DNA from 2 places in the Streptomyces sp. NPDC127190 genome. Region 2 is predicted to be linked to the other one. Evidence: riboswitches for the same ligand, from Rfam matches in the RefSeq annotation. Region 2 holds a riboswitch; the other holds the start of a gene.
What was found. Region 2 has a riboswitch for cyclic di-AMP ahead of ACFVIU_RS17825 (NlpC/P60 family protein). Riboswitches for the same ligand answer to the same signal wherever they lie in the genome.
Positions count from the first base shown of each region.

Region 1: it holds a riboswitch for cyclic di-AMP, as region 2 does, so the genes downstream of both, ACFVIU_RS23970 (transglycosylase family protein) here and ACFVIU_RS17825 (NlpC/P60 family protein) in region 2, are expected to answer to the same signal.

Region 1 is NZ_JBHXVE010000016.1:84,598-91,558, reverse strand. It holds gene ACFVIU_RS23980 (cytochrome P450) at 1-1,069, shown strand, start outside; gene ACFVIU_RS23975 (transglycosylase family protein) at 1,248-2,375, shown strand; cyclic di-AMP (ydaO/yuaA leader) riboswitch at 2,558-2,730, shown strand; gene ACFVIU_RS23970 (transglycosylase family protein) at 2,734-3,444, shown strand; gene eno (phosphopyruvate hydratase) at 3,859-5,139, shown strand; gene ACFVIU_RS23960 (septum formation initiator family protein) at 5,327-5,803, shown strand; gene ACFVIU_RS23955 (DUF501 domain-containing protein) at 5,900-6,451, shown strand; gene ACFVIU_RS23950 (exopolyphosphatase) at 6,448-6,961, shown strand, end outside.
Region 2 is NZ_JBHXVE010000010.1:144,795-151,755, reverse strand. It holds gene ACFVIU_RS17840 (esterase/lipase family protein) at 1-589, shown strand, start outside; gene ACFVIU_RS17835 (peptidoglycan DD-metalloendopeptidase family protein) at 810-2,243, shown strand; gene pcrA (DNA helicase PcrA) at 2,310-4,778, opposite strand; cyclic di-AMP (ydaO/yuaA leader) riboswitch at 5,041-5,214, shown strand; gene ACFVIU_RS17825 (NlpC/P60 family protein) at 5,222-6,580, shown strand; gene ACFVIU_RS17820 (hypothetical protein) at 6,628-6,961, opposite strand, start outside.

The sequences.
Region 1 (6,961 bases), on a different contig from region 2:
CCCGGCGCACCACGACGAGCCCGCGCACGCCAAGGGGAAGACCGGTATCCCCGGGGAGCGCAAGGCCGAGCTGATGACGCACCTGCTGAACATCGACCCGCCGGACCACACGCGGCTGCGCCGGCTGGTGAGCAAGGCGTTCACGCCCCGCCGGGTCGCCGAGTTCGCGCCCCGGGTGCAGGAGCTGACCGACCGCCTCATCGACGGGTTCGCGGCCCGGGGCTCGGCCGACCTCATCCACGAGTTCGCCTTCCCGCTGCCCATCTACGCCATCTGTGACCTGCTCGGTGTCCCGCGCGAGGACCAGGACGACTTCCGGGACTGGGCGGGGATGATGATCCGGCACGGCGGCGGACCCCGGGGCGGGGTCGCGCGGTCCGTCAAGAAGATGCGCGGCTACCTCGCCGAGCTGATCCACAAGAAGCGCGCGGCGCTGCCCGCGGAGCCGGTGCCCGGCGAGGACCTCATCTCCGGTCTCATCCGCGCCTCCGACCACGGCGAGCACCTCACCGAGAACGAGGCCGCGGCGATGGCGTTCATCCTGCTGTTCGCCGGTTTCGAGACGACCGTCAACCTCATCGGCAACGGCACCTACGCGCTGCTCACCCACCCCGGCCAGCGGACCCGGCTCCAGGCGTCCCTGGCCCGCGGCGAGCGGGACCTGCTGGAGACCGGTGTCGAGGAGCTGCTGCGCTTCGACGGCCCGGTGGAGCTGGCCACCTGGCGGTTCGCGACCGAGCCGCTGACCATCGGCGGCCAGGACATCGCCCCCGGCGACCCGGTGCTCGTGGTGCTCGCCGCCGCCGACCGGGACCCGGAGCGGTTCGCCGACCCGGACGTGCTGGACCTCGGCCGACGGGACAACCAGCACCTCGGCTACGGCCACGGCATCCACTACTGCCTGGGCGCCCCGCTCGCCCGGCTGGAGGGCCAGAGCGCGCTCGCCACGCTGTTCACCCGCCTGCCCGACCTGCGGCTCGGGGCCGATCCGGCCGAGCTGCGCTGGCGCGGCGGGCTCATCATGCGGGGCCTGCGCACCCTGCCGGTGGAGTTCACGCCGCGCGCCTGAACACCGGCCGACCCGATACCCCGCGGGGCGAGGTGACACACCATCAGCTCTGTGATCTTCACGTGATCTGCGCGGCATGAACTTGTGACAAGTGATCGTTGCCGATACGTTCACCCATCAGCGTGGCGCCCCGCACCAACCGCCACGCCGCTCCTGTTGTCGCACGAAAGGCTTCCGCATGCTCTCCGGGAACGGTCGTCACCGTCGCCCCCGTCAGGCTCCGGCCCTCCTCGTCGCGGCCGGAGTGACCGGCTCCGCCATCGCGATCCCGCTCCTCGGCGCCGCGAGCGCCAACGCGGCCGACGGAACCACCTGGGACAAGGTCGCCGAGTGCGAGAGCGGCGGCTCCTGGAGCGCGAACACCGGCAACGGGTACTACGGCGGTCTCCAGATATCCCAGGACGACTGGGCCAAATACGGCGGCACGCGCTACGCCGGCAGCCCCGACCAGGCGAGCCGTTCGCAGCAGATCGCGGTCGCCGAGAAGATCCTCGCCGACAAGGGCACCACGCCCTGGGCCACCTGCGCCCTGCTGTCCGGGCTGACCGCGAACTCCGGCTCGGTGGACGTCGACACGGGCGTCGGCGGCTCCGGTGGCTCCGGCGGCACGGGTGACGCGTCCGGTTCCACGGACAGCTCCGGTTCGTCCGGCTCGTCGGATTCGGGTACGTCGTCCGACCCGACGACGGGCTCGACGGGCTCGACCGGCTCGGCGGACTCGACGGGCTCGGCTTCCGGTTCCGGCACGGACAGCGGCACCGGCTCCGGCGGCGCCGGCTCCTCCGGCCCCTCCACCTCGACCCAGGACCCCGCCTCGACCCCCTCCTCGGGTACGGGCAAGGGTTCCGGCGCGCACCACGGCAAGGCGCACGGCTCCACCCCGAGCGGCACCCCGAAGCCGGGCACCTCCGCGCCGACCGGCAGCCAGAACCCCAAGGAAAGCGACACTTCCACCCCGGACACGCCGGAAGCGGACGATCCGGACCCGACCCAGCAGAGCGCCGGCTCCTGGAGCCTGGTGGACACCGGTTCGCTCAGCAGTGGCGGGCGTCACCGCGGGGACAGTGCGGACGAAAGCGTGACAAACGGTCAGAACGACGCCGCTTCGGGCCGCCATGCCTCCCGTCGGCCGGAGACTTACACCGTGCGCGCGGGGGACTCTCTCACCTCCATTGCGGACTCCCTTGGGGTCGACGGCGGATGGCATGCCCTCTACGCCGAGAACCAGAAGTCCATCGGGTCCGACCCGAACGACATCAGTGCCGGTCAGACGCTGAAAGTCGGTACCGAAACGGGCGTAAATTAGGGCCAGTTGACGCCCCGCTTGATCGCTAATGTCCGTTTTGGCGAAAGTGTGGGATGAGTCTCAGAAGCCCTGATCGTCTTTGAAATTCCGCCGATCGCGTGTCTACGGTCAGGACCGCTCGCCACCGCGAGCCCCGGCGGTCGCAACGCCGAATCCTGCCAGCGGCCACCCGGGAACAGTCGTCGCTTCGAGCGCCGCAGGCAGGAGCGGGGGAACCAAGGTAGGTGCCGTGACCGGCCGTTGAGGCCGGAACCGGCTTGGGGTGAAGCCGCGCCCCGCGCAAGCGGAGTGCGGCCGGGCAACTCAACCGGCCCGAACCCGACAGCTCACCTCGCAGGCGTCGGTGAGGGGATGATCCATGCTGTTTTCCGGCAAGGGCAAGCACCGTCGTCCGTCCAAGGCCGTCCGCGCCGTCGCACTCGCCGGTGTCGCCGGTGCCGCCGTCGCCGCCCCGCTGATGGCGGCCGGCAACGCCTCCGCCGCCACCGCCTCCCAGTGGGACGCCGTCGCCCAGTGCGAGTCCGGCGGCAACTGGGCCATCAACACCGGCAACGGCTTCTACGGCGGTCTCCAGTTCTCCGCCTCCACCTGGGCCGCGTACGGCGGCACCGCCTACGCCTCGACCGCCGACAAGGCCAGCAAGGCGCAGCAGATCTCCGTCGCCGAGAAGGTCCTCGCCGCGCAGGGCAAGGGCGCCTGGCCGGTCTGCGGCACGGGCCTGACGAGCACGCCGTACAACGGCTCCGCCCCGGCCGGCGGCACCACGACCAAGAGCACCGGCTCCACGACCAAGAGCACCGGCACCACCAGCCGCTCCACCGACGGGCAGGCCGCCACCCGCTCCACCCAGCGCACCACCCCGTCCCCGAGCAAGACCGTGACCACGCCGACCGGCAAGAAGGTCAAGAAGGGCGACGGCGAGTACAAGGTCGTCGCGGGCGACACCCTCAGCACCATCGCCGAGAAGCACCACGTCCAGGGCGGCTGGAAGAAGCTGTTCGACCTGAACAAGGACATCGTCACGGACGCCGACCTGATCTACCCGGGCCAGCAGCTGCACCTGAAGTGACCCGCGGCCCCGCGCAGAGCCACAGCGCCCTCACCACCGGGCCCCCCACACTCGTCGCCGAGTGAAGCCCCGGTGAGGGCCGACCCCCCCGTCCCCGCGGGCCCCCCCCCCCGGCGCGTTCTCCCCCGTACGCGCCGGGGCGGGGCTTTTCCATGACCGGCCCTCGGCCGCTCCGGGCCGGCCCGGCTCTTTGCCGAGCCGTCGTCCTCTTTGCCGAGCCGTCGTCCGCTGTTCTTCCGCACCCCCCTTTGTTCCGACGGTGAACAATGGGTACCGTCTGCGTGTCCTTCCCCGTCCACGGGCCGGTCGGTCGGCTGGCCGATGGCCCTGGGGCGGTTAGGCTCTAGTCGCAAGGCACAGCCGTAAGGCAGACCGCCCCGCACTTCCAGCGTCACATCCAAGAAGGAGATGCTCGTGCCGTCCATCGACGTCGTCGTAGCCCGGGAAATCCTGGACTCCCGAGGCAACCCCACGGTCGAGGTCGAGGTCGGCCTCGACGACGGCAGCACGGGTCGTGCCGCCGTCCCGTCCGGCGCCTCGACCGGCGCCTTCGAGGCCATCGAGCTCCGCGACGGCGACCCGAACCGCTACCTGGGCAAGGGTGTCGAGAAGGCCGTCCTGGCCGTCATCGAGCAGATCGGCCCCGAGCTGGTCGGCTACGACGCCACCGAGCAGCGCCTGATCGACCAGGCCATGTTCGACCTGGACGCCACCGACAACAAGGGCTCCCTCGGCGCCAACGCCATCCTCGGCGTCTCCCTCGCCGTCGCCCACGCCGCCTCCGAGGCCAGCGACCTCCCCCTCTTCCGCTACCTGGGCGGCCCGAACGCGCACCTGCTGCCGGTGCCGATGATGAACATCCTGAACGGCGGCTCGCACGCCGACTCCAACGTGGACATCCAGGAGTTCATGATCGCCCCGATCGGCGCGGAGTCCTTCTCCGAGGCCCTGCGCTGGGGTGCCGAGGTCTACCACACCCTGAAGAAGGTCCTGAAGAACAAGGGCCTGGCCACCGGCCTCGGCGACGAGGGCGGCTTCGCCCCGAACCTCGGCTCCAACCGTGAGGCCCTGGACCTCATCCTGGAGGCGATCAAGGAGGCCGGCTACACCCCCGGCGAGCAGATCGCCCTCGCCCTCGACGTGGCCGCGTCCGAGTTCTACAAGGACGGCTCCTACGTCTTCGAGGGCAAGAACCGCTCGGCCGCCGAGATGACCGAGTACTACGCCGAGCTGGTCGAGGCGTACCCGCTGGTCTCCATCGAGGACCCGCTGTTCGAGGACGACTGGGACGGCTGGAAGACCATCACCGACAAGCTCGGTGACAAGGTCCAGCTGGTCGGCGACGACCTGTTCGTCACCAACCCCGAGCGTCTCGCCCGCGGCATCGAGGAGGGCACCGCCAACGCCCTGCTGGTCAAGGTCAACCAGATCGGCTCGCTGACCGAGACCCTGGACGCCGTCGAGCTGGCCCAGCGCAACGGCTTCAAGTGCATGATGTCCCACCGCTCCGGCGAGACCGAGGACGTCACCATCGCCGACCTGGCCGTCGCCACCAACTGCGGCCAGATCAAGACCGGTGCCCCGGCCCGCTCCGAGCGCGTCGCCAAGTACAACCAGCTGCTGCGCATCGAGGAGATCCTCGACGACGCCGCGGTGTACGCCGGCCGCAGCGCCTTCCCGCGCTTCAAGGGCTGAGCCGGCAGACAGCCGAGCCGGCAGACAGCCGAGCCGGCAGAGGGCTGAGCCGGCAGAGGGCTGAGCCAGTAGGGGCTAAGTCCTCGCCAGTCGTACGTACGTCCCCGTACCCGGTCCCGTACCGTGTCCGGGGACGTACGCACGTGTGCGAGCAGCAGGCGACAGACAAGGGGAGGCGGTACGCCAGATGGCCGTGAAGGACCGGGACCGTTTCTCCACCGCGACCAGGCTGCGGCTGCTCGGCGAGCAGACCGCGGCCCGGGTCTACCGCTCCCAGACCAAACGGCAGGCCCGCCGCTCCCGGCTCACCGGACGGGCGGCGCTGCTCGCGCTGGTGCTGTGCTCGCTGATCGTCGCCCTCGCGTACCCGATGCGGCAGTACGTCTCCCAGCGCGCCCAGATCTCCGACCTCCAGCGGCAGCAGGAACAGGCGCGCGAGCGCGTGGAGCAGCTGCGCGACCTCAAGGCGCGCTGGCAGGACGACTCCTACGCCGAGCAGCAGATCCGGCGGCGGCTGCACTACGTGATGCCCGGCGAGACCGGGTACGTGGTGGTCGACCCCGGCGCGGCCCGGCAGTCCCGCACCGACCTGCGCGCCGCCCACCGGCCCTGGTACGCGAACGTCTGGGACGGGATCGACAAGTCCGACGCCTCCGACCAGTGACCGGTACCGTCGGCTGAGCAGCAGCCTCGGCCATCGGCCGGCCACCGACGACACGTCCTCGGCCGGCCACCGACAGAAAGTCTTTCGAAAGCAGTCATGGAAACGCCTCCGCCGCCCACTCCGCGCACCGAGCCCACCGACGCGGACGTCGAGGCCTTCAAACAGCAGCTGGGCCGCCCGCCGCGGGGCCTTCGGGCCATCGCGCACCGCTGCCCGTGCGGTCAGCCGGACGTCGTGGAGACGGCTCCCCGGCTCCCCGACGGCACGCCCTTCCCGACGCTGTACTACCTGACGTGCCCCAAGGCGTCCTCCGCCATCGGCACGCTGGAGGCGAACGGCGTGATGAAGGAGATGTCCGAGCGGCTCCAGAGCGACCCGGAGCTGGCCGCCGCCTACCGGGCCGCGCACGAGGACTACATCCGGCGCCGGGACGAGATCGAGGTGCTCCAGGGCTTCCCGAGCGCGGGCGGCATGCCGGACCGGGTGAAGTGCCTGCACGTCCTGGTGGCCCACTCGCTGGCCGCCGGGCCGGGTGTGAACCCGCTCGGCGACGAGGCGCTCGCGATGCTGCCGGAGTGGTGGCGCAAGGGCGCCTGCGTGACGCTCGGCCAGGCCGGGCCCGAACACACCGAGGGGGAGGACAAGTGACCCGTGTCGCCGCCATCGACTGCGGTACGAACTCGATCCGTCTGCTGGTCGCGGACGCCGACCCGGCCACCGGTGAACTGGTCGACCTGGACCGGCGGATGACGATCGTGCGGCTCGGCCAGGGCGTCGACCGCACCGGCCGGCTCGCGCCCGAGGCGCTGGAGCGGACGTTCGCCGCGTGCCGCGAGTACGCGGAGATCATCAAGAAGCACGGCGCCGAGCGGCTCCGCTTCGTGGCGACCTCGGCCTCCCGGGACGCCGAGAACCGCGACGACTTCGTGCGCGGCGTGCTGGACATCCTCGGGGTCGAGCCGGAGGTCATCAGCGGCGACCAGGAGGCCGAGTACTCCTTCATGGGCGCCACCAAGGACCTGAAGAGCCGGGACGACCTCGCCAGGCCGTATCTGGTCGTGGACATCGGCGGCGGCTCCACGGAGTTCGTGGTCGGCGAGGAGCACGCCCGGGCCGCACGGTCCGTGGACATCGGCTGTGTCCGGATGACCGAGCGGC
Region 2 (6,961 bases):
GGTGTTCGTGCTGCTCCGCCGCCATCTCGCCCAGCACGGCCGGCAGCGGGTGGAATCGCTCAACTACTCTCCGCTGACCCGGGACATCCGCACCGCGGCGGAGCTGCTCGGGCGGCACATCGAGGAGCTGTGCGAGCGCACCGGCAGCGCGCAGGTCGACATCGTGGGGCACAGCCTCGGCGGCCTGATCGCGCGGTACTACGTGCAGTGCCTCGGCGGCGATCTGCGGGTGCGCATGCTGGTCACCCTCGGCACGCCGCACTCCGGGACCCGGGTGGCGCCGCTGGCCGACGCCCATCCGATCGTGCGCCAGATGCGGCCGGGCTCCGCGGTCATCGAGGAGCTGGCCCGGCCCGCGCCCGGCTGCCGTACCCGCTTCGTCAGCTTCTGGAGCGACCTGGACTCCATCATGGAGCCGCTGGAGACGGCCTGCCTGGACCATCCCGATCTGGACGCGCAGAACATCCGGGTCTCCGGCATCGGGCATCTCGCCCTGCCGGTGCACCCGGCCGTCGCGGCGGGGATACGCGAGGCCCTCGACTCGGCACCCGCCGGGGACCTGAGCGCGGGCGGTCTGACGGTGGCCTGAGACGCGGTCCGGCACCGGCCCGCCGGTGACGCACGGTCACCCGACCTCGAACGCTCATCGAACAGAAGGCCAAGGTCGCGTCCGGCCTCCCCCGAAACACGGCCGATTGCCCGTTTCCCGCCACCTCGAAACCAGCCGAAGATTGTCGCGCCCGTATACCGCCGGGTACAGTCGCCGCACTGCTCTGGCAGCCCCTGTTGTCGAGGCGAAAGAGAAGTTGGTGAACGACCGTCACCCGTCGGGGACCATGACCACCCCGGCCCCGGCTTCCGACGCCTCGACCGCGCACTACGCGCCGTACGGGACACCGGAAGTCCATTACGACGACCTCACCACGTACGGCGGCCACGGCGCCACCGGATTTCCCGCCGGGGCCGGGAACGGCACGGCCTTCGACACGGACCCGCTCTTCGGCAGCCTCCCCGGCGACCCGCACTCCACCGGCGCGTACGACACCACGCAGTGGCAGACCGGCACCGGCCAGGTCCCGGCCCACGACGCGTACGCGGCCCAGCACCACACCGGCTACGACTCCGGCGCCTACGACAGCACCGCCTGGACCTTCCCCGCGCAGGCCACGGGCAACGACGTCAGCGGTGAGTGGGACGCGAGCGCCTGGCTCCAGCCCGAGCAGTCCGGCGCCGCCGACGCCACCCAGCAGTGGGAGTGGGGCACCCAGGCCTTCGACACCGGCGCGTACGACGCCACCCAGTGGAACCCGGCCGAGCAGACGGCCGTACCGGCGGAGCCCGAGCAGGGTGCCGAACCGTTCGACCAGCAGCCCACGGCGACGTTCGAGCAGGTGGCGTACGACGATCCCGCCGCGGACGAACTCCCCGAGCAGCCCGGGCTGTTGGAGGAGCAGGAAGAGGTCACCCCGGCGCCGGTGACCCGCGCGGGTGCGCGCGGCGGGGCGCGTTCCCGGCGCCGTACGCCCGCCAAGCGCTCCGCGCTGCTGACCATCGCCGTGCCCTCCGCGTGTGTGATGGGGGTCGCCGGGATCGCCGCCGCCTCCGTCGGCGCGCTGACGGACGACGGCGGCAAGGACACCACCGCCACGGCCTCGGACGCGCACGCGGTTGCGCCCTCGGTCGCCAACAGCAAGCTGGACACCCAGCTGCGGACGCTCTCCGCCGGCGCCGACGACTTCGCCGACCGGGCGAGCCGTACCCAGGAGCGGATCGACCTCAAGAACCAGCAGGAGCTCCAGAAGAAGAAGGCGGCCGCGGAGGCCGCGCTCAAGGAGCGGCTGCGGCCCAAGTTCGTGCTGCCGGTGACGCAGAAGGGGCTCAGCGCCTACTTCGGGCAGGCGGGCGTGAACTGGATGTCGGTGCACACCGGCATCGACTTCCCCGTCGCCTACGGCACCACGGTGATGGCCGCCACCGACGGCACCGTCACCACCAAGTGGAACAGCGCCTACGGCAACATGCTGATCCTGACGGCGAAGGACGGCACGCAGACCTGGTACTGCCACCTGTCCAGCTATCGCGTCCCCTCCGGTACGACCGTGAAGGCCGGCGATCCGATCGCCTACTCCGGCAACTCGGGCAACTCCACCGGCCCGCACCTGCACTTCGAGGTGCGGCCGGCGGGCGGGGCGGCCATAGACCCCCTGCCGTGGCTGCGCAGCCACGGCCTGGACCCGACGTAGGGCACCGGACGGAGGGCCCCCGGTGCGACGTAAGGCACCGGACGGACGGCCGCCGGTGCCGTCCTGCTAGAGCTTCTCGACCGGCGCGTACCGCAGCAGCAGCCGCTTGGCCTTGCCGTCGCCGAAGTCGATGGTCGCCTGGGCCTTGTCGCCCACGCCGGACACGGCGACGACCGTGCCGAGTCCGAACTGGTCGTGCGTGACCCGGTCGCCGACCGCCAGGGACACCACCGGCTTCTCGGAGGCGCGCCGGGTGGCGAATCCGGAGGCACCCGACGCCGAGGAGCGGGAGCGGGTGGTGGACAGCGAGGCCGCCACCCCGGACGAGACCGGCGCGGTCGCCCCGGTCCGCTTCCACTCCACATGGGTGGGCGGGATCTCCTCCAGGAAGCGGGAGGGCGGGTTGTACGACGGCTGACCCCAGGCGCTGCGCATCGCCGACCGCGTGAGATACAGCCGCTCCCGCGCGCGCGTGATGCCGACGTACGCCAGGCGCCGCTCCTCCTCCAGCTCCTTGGTCTGGCCGAGGGCGCGCATGTGCGGGAAGACGCCGTCCTCCATGCCGGTCAGGAACACGACCGGGAACTCCAGGCCCTTGGCGGTGTGCAGGGTCATCAGGGTGATGACGCCGTCGCCGTCCTCCTCGTCGGGGATCTGGTCGGAGTCGGCGACCAGGGCGACCTGCTCCAGGAAGTCGGCGAGCGTCCCCCGCTCCTCCTCGCCGCGCTCCTGCTCGAACTCCAGGGCGACGGAGGCGAGCTCCTGGAGGTTCTCGATCCGGGTCTCGTCCTGCGGGTCGGTGGAGGCCTGCAACTCGGCCAGGTAGCCGGTGCGTTCGAGCACCGCCTCCAGGACGGTCGCGGGTCCGGCGCCGGACTCGACGATCGTGCGCAGATCCTCCATCAGCGTGTTGAACCGCTTGACCGCGTTGGTGGAGCGCGCGGCCATGCCGTACGCCTCGTCCACCCGCTTCAGTGCCTGCGGGAAGCTGATCTTCTCGCGCTGGGCGAGGGCGTCGACCATCGCCTCGGCGCGCTCGCCGATGCCCCGCTTGGGGACGTTGAGGATCCGGCGCAGCGGCACCGAGTCCTCCGGGTTGGCGAGCACCCGCAGGTAGGCGAGGACGTCCCGGACCTCCTTGCGCTCGTAGAAGCGGACGCCGCCGACGACCTTGTAGGGCAGGCCGACGCGGATGAAGACCTCTTCGAAGACACGGGACTGGGCGTTGGTGCGGTAGAAGACGGCGACGTCTCCCGCGCGTGCCTCGCCCGCGTCCGTGAGGCGGTCTATCTCGTCGGCGACGAACTGGGCCTCGTCGTGCTCGGTGTCGGCGACATAGCCGGTGATCCGGGCGCCCTGGCCGGCGTTGGTCCACAGGTTCTTCGGGCGGCGGGACTCGTTGCGCTCGATGACCGCGTTGGCGGCGGACAGGATGGTCTGTGTGGAGCGGTAGTTCTGCTCCAGCAGGATCGTGGTCGCGTTCGGGTAGTCCTCCTCGAACTGGAGGATGTTGCGGATCGTCGCACCGCGGAAGGCGTAGATCGACTGGTCCGCGTCACCCACGACGCACAGCTCGGCGGGCGGGATGTCGTACTCGCCGGGCGGGACGTCCTCGTCGTGTTCCCCGGTGCCGACCAGTTCGCGCACCAGCGCGTACTGGGCGTGGTTGGTGTCCTGGTACTCGTCCACCAGGACGTGCCGGAAGCGGCGGCGGTAGTGCTCGGCGACGTCGGGGAAGGCGCGCAGCAGGTTGACCGTCGTCATGATCAGGTCGTCGAAGTCGAGCGCGTTGGCCTCGCGCAGCCGCGACTGGTAGAGCGCGTAGGCCTGGGCGAGGGTCTTCTCGAAGCCGTCGGTGGCCTGGGCGGCGAAGTCCTCCTCGTCGATCAGCTCGTTCTTCAGGTTGCTGATCTTGGCGCTGAAGGACTTCGGCGGGAAGCGCTTGGGGTCGAGGTCCAGGTCGCGGCAGACCAGGGCCATCAGGCGCTTGCTGTCGGCGGCGTCGTAGATCGAGAACGACGAGGTGAAGCCGAGCTTCTTCGACTCGCGGCGCAGGATGCGCACGCACGCGCTGTGGAAGGTCATCACCCACATCGCGTTCGCGCGCGGGCCGACGAGCTGCTCCACGCGCTCCTTCATCTCGCCCGCGGCCTTGTTGGTGAAGGTGATCGCGAGGATCTGGCCGGGGTGGACATGCCGCTCGCCGAGCAGGTGGGCGATGCGGTGGGTGAGCACGCGGGTCTTGCCGGAGCCGGCGCCGGCGACGATGAGCAGCGGGGAGCCGGCGTGCACGACCGCGGCGCGCTGGTTCTCGTTCAGCCCCTCCAGGAGGGCCGCCGAGTCGATGGCGGGACGCGGGGCGCCGTCGCGGTAGTAGGAATCCCGGTCCGGCGGCACGTCGAACTTCCCGCCGAACAGATCGTCCGGAAGCGGCTCCGGAGCGTGATCGTCCTCGGTCGGCGGCGGGGGCTCCTCCTCGTGCCCACGCGGGGGCTGGAGGTCCGCCAGGAAGCTGTCGTCAAAGAGGCTGCTCATCGCTCTCCGAGTCTAGGGTGCCCCACCGACAACCGGTCGCCGTCCCCGGAACCCGGCCGACCGACGACCCCGCCGATCACGGCCCGCGGGGCGCCCGCCGACCGCTCACGCTGCGGAAGCGCCTGCTCACGCGCGTAGACAAGTGCCCCCAGGTCACGGAAATGTATCGGACATACCTCGCACCAACCTTCACAGGACGCACACGAGTTGGCTAGGTTGCCGTCAGGCCGCACGACCCCTCTCCGGCGAACCTCGCCGGGCCGCGCGGCCTCCGCCGAATCCGGCGCGCCCCGCAGGGTGCACCGGAGCCGGGGACCCACCGATCCTGGGGTGAATCGGCCGACCTCCCGCCCGGGACGACGCCGTAGGGCAACCCTTCCGAAGCACCCGCCCGAACCCGACAGCTAACCCGGTAGGCGGCGTGTTGGAAGGAGTCGCCTCTTTTGGCGTCGCACCGCAAGCCGTGGCCCGGCGGCACCCATGGACCGGGCCTGCGCGGCCCCGCCCTGGCCACCGCCGCGTTCACCTCCGTGGCCGTCCTGTCCCAGACGGCCGAGGCCGTCCCCGCCCCCGACGGCAGGCCCAGCCTGGAGGAGATCGAGAAGAAGATCGACGAGTTCTACCGCCGCGCCGACTCGGCCGCGGAGGCGGAACCGGCGGCCCGGCAGCGCGCACGCTCGCAGGAGTCGGCGGCCGCCCGCCAGCGCGCCCGCGCGGAGGCGGCGGAGGCTGCCCGGCAGGGGGCGCCCTTCGAGGAGCGGGGAGCCGCCCGGCAGGGCACCCGCTTCGAGGAGCCGGGAGCCGCCCGGCAGGGGGCCCATGCCGCTTCCGCGGAGGCGTCGGCCGCGCGGCGACCGGCGCACGCGGCGGAAGCGCGCCGGGACGACCCGGGCCAGGACGACCCGCGCGCGGGGGGCGCCCGGCCCGCGGGGCGGCACGCCCGGGCCCGCGCGGGCCTGGTGCCGTTCGCCGCTGCGCCGGACGTGGCCGCTTCGCTGCTCGATGAGTTCCCGCAGGACCACTTCGCGCCGAGCCGGGTGATGAACCGGCTGGCCTCGCGCGTGAAGGACGCGGCGGAGCGGACCAGGGCCACCGCCGGCGGGAACGCGCGCGGCCGGGACGCGGGCCGGGACGCGCTCGGCGAGGTCACCGATGCGGGTCCGCGGGGCGAGCGCCCTGGCACGCGCGCGATGGCCGACCGGGGCGCGCTGGCATCGGCTGTCGCCAACCGGGGCACGCCGATACCGGCTGCCGCCGACCGGGGCACGGCGACACCGGCCGCCGCCCCGTACGACGTGAAGACCGCCAAGGCCGCCGTCCAGCGCAAGCTCGCCACCGCGCGGGAGCTGCTGTTCCGGCTGACCGCCGAGGCGGACGCCCGCTCGGCCGCGCTCGCGGGGCGGAAACGGGCGGAGGGTGCCGGTCCGGCGTACGGGGCCCAGGTCACCCGGGCCGAGCTGGCGGTCGCCTTCGCCCGCGCCCAGATCGGCAGGCCGTACGTGTCCGGCGCCAGCGGCCCCGGCTCCTACGACGCCTCCGGCCTCACCCAGGCCGCCTGGAAGGCCGCCGGCGTCACCCTTCCGCGCTCCGCCCGGGACCAGGCGGCCGCCGGCACGCCCGTGCCGCTCGCCGACGCCCGCCCCGGTGACCTGGTCTTCTTCTACGACGACAGCAGCCACGTCGGCCTCTGCACGGGCAACGGCATGATGATCCACTCCCCCGAGCCGGGCGCGTACATCCGTGAGGACTCCGTGTACCGCTGGGGTGAGTCACTCGTCCACAGCGTGGTGCGCCCGGGCTGACCGGTGACGACCGGGGCGCGCGACTCGCTTCATGGCACCGGCGGCCGTCAGGTCCACAGCACGGCGATGAACACGTTCGTCGCCGTGAGGGCGCCGACCAGGCCGAACTGGCCCTTGTCGATCGTCTCCTCGTCGCGCTTCACATAGACCAGGCCGAGGATCACGATCAGCAGCGCCAGCTTGATGCCGATCTTGATGGTGTTGATGTGCGCGCCCTGGGCCTGGTTCAGGCCGACCAGGGCCACGCCGGTGACCAGCATGGTCAGCGCGCCGTGCAGCATCCCGGGGACGAACCGGGCCGTGCCCTGGCCCATCGCCTTCATCTGGGTGAGGAAACCGCCGAGCAGCGCGGCGATACCGATGATGTGCAGGCCGACGAAG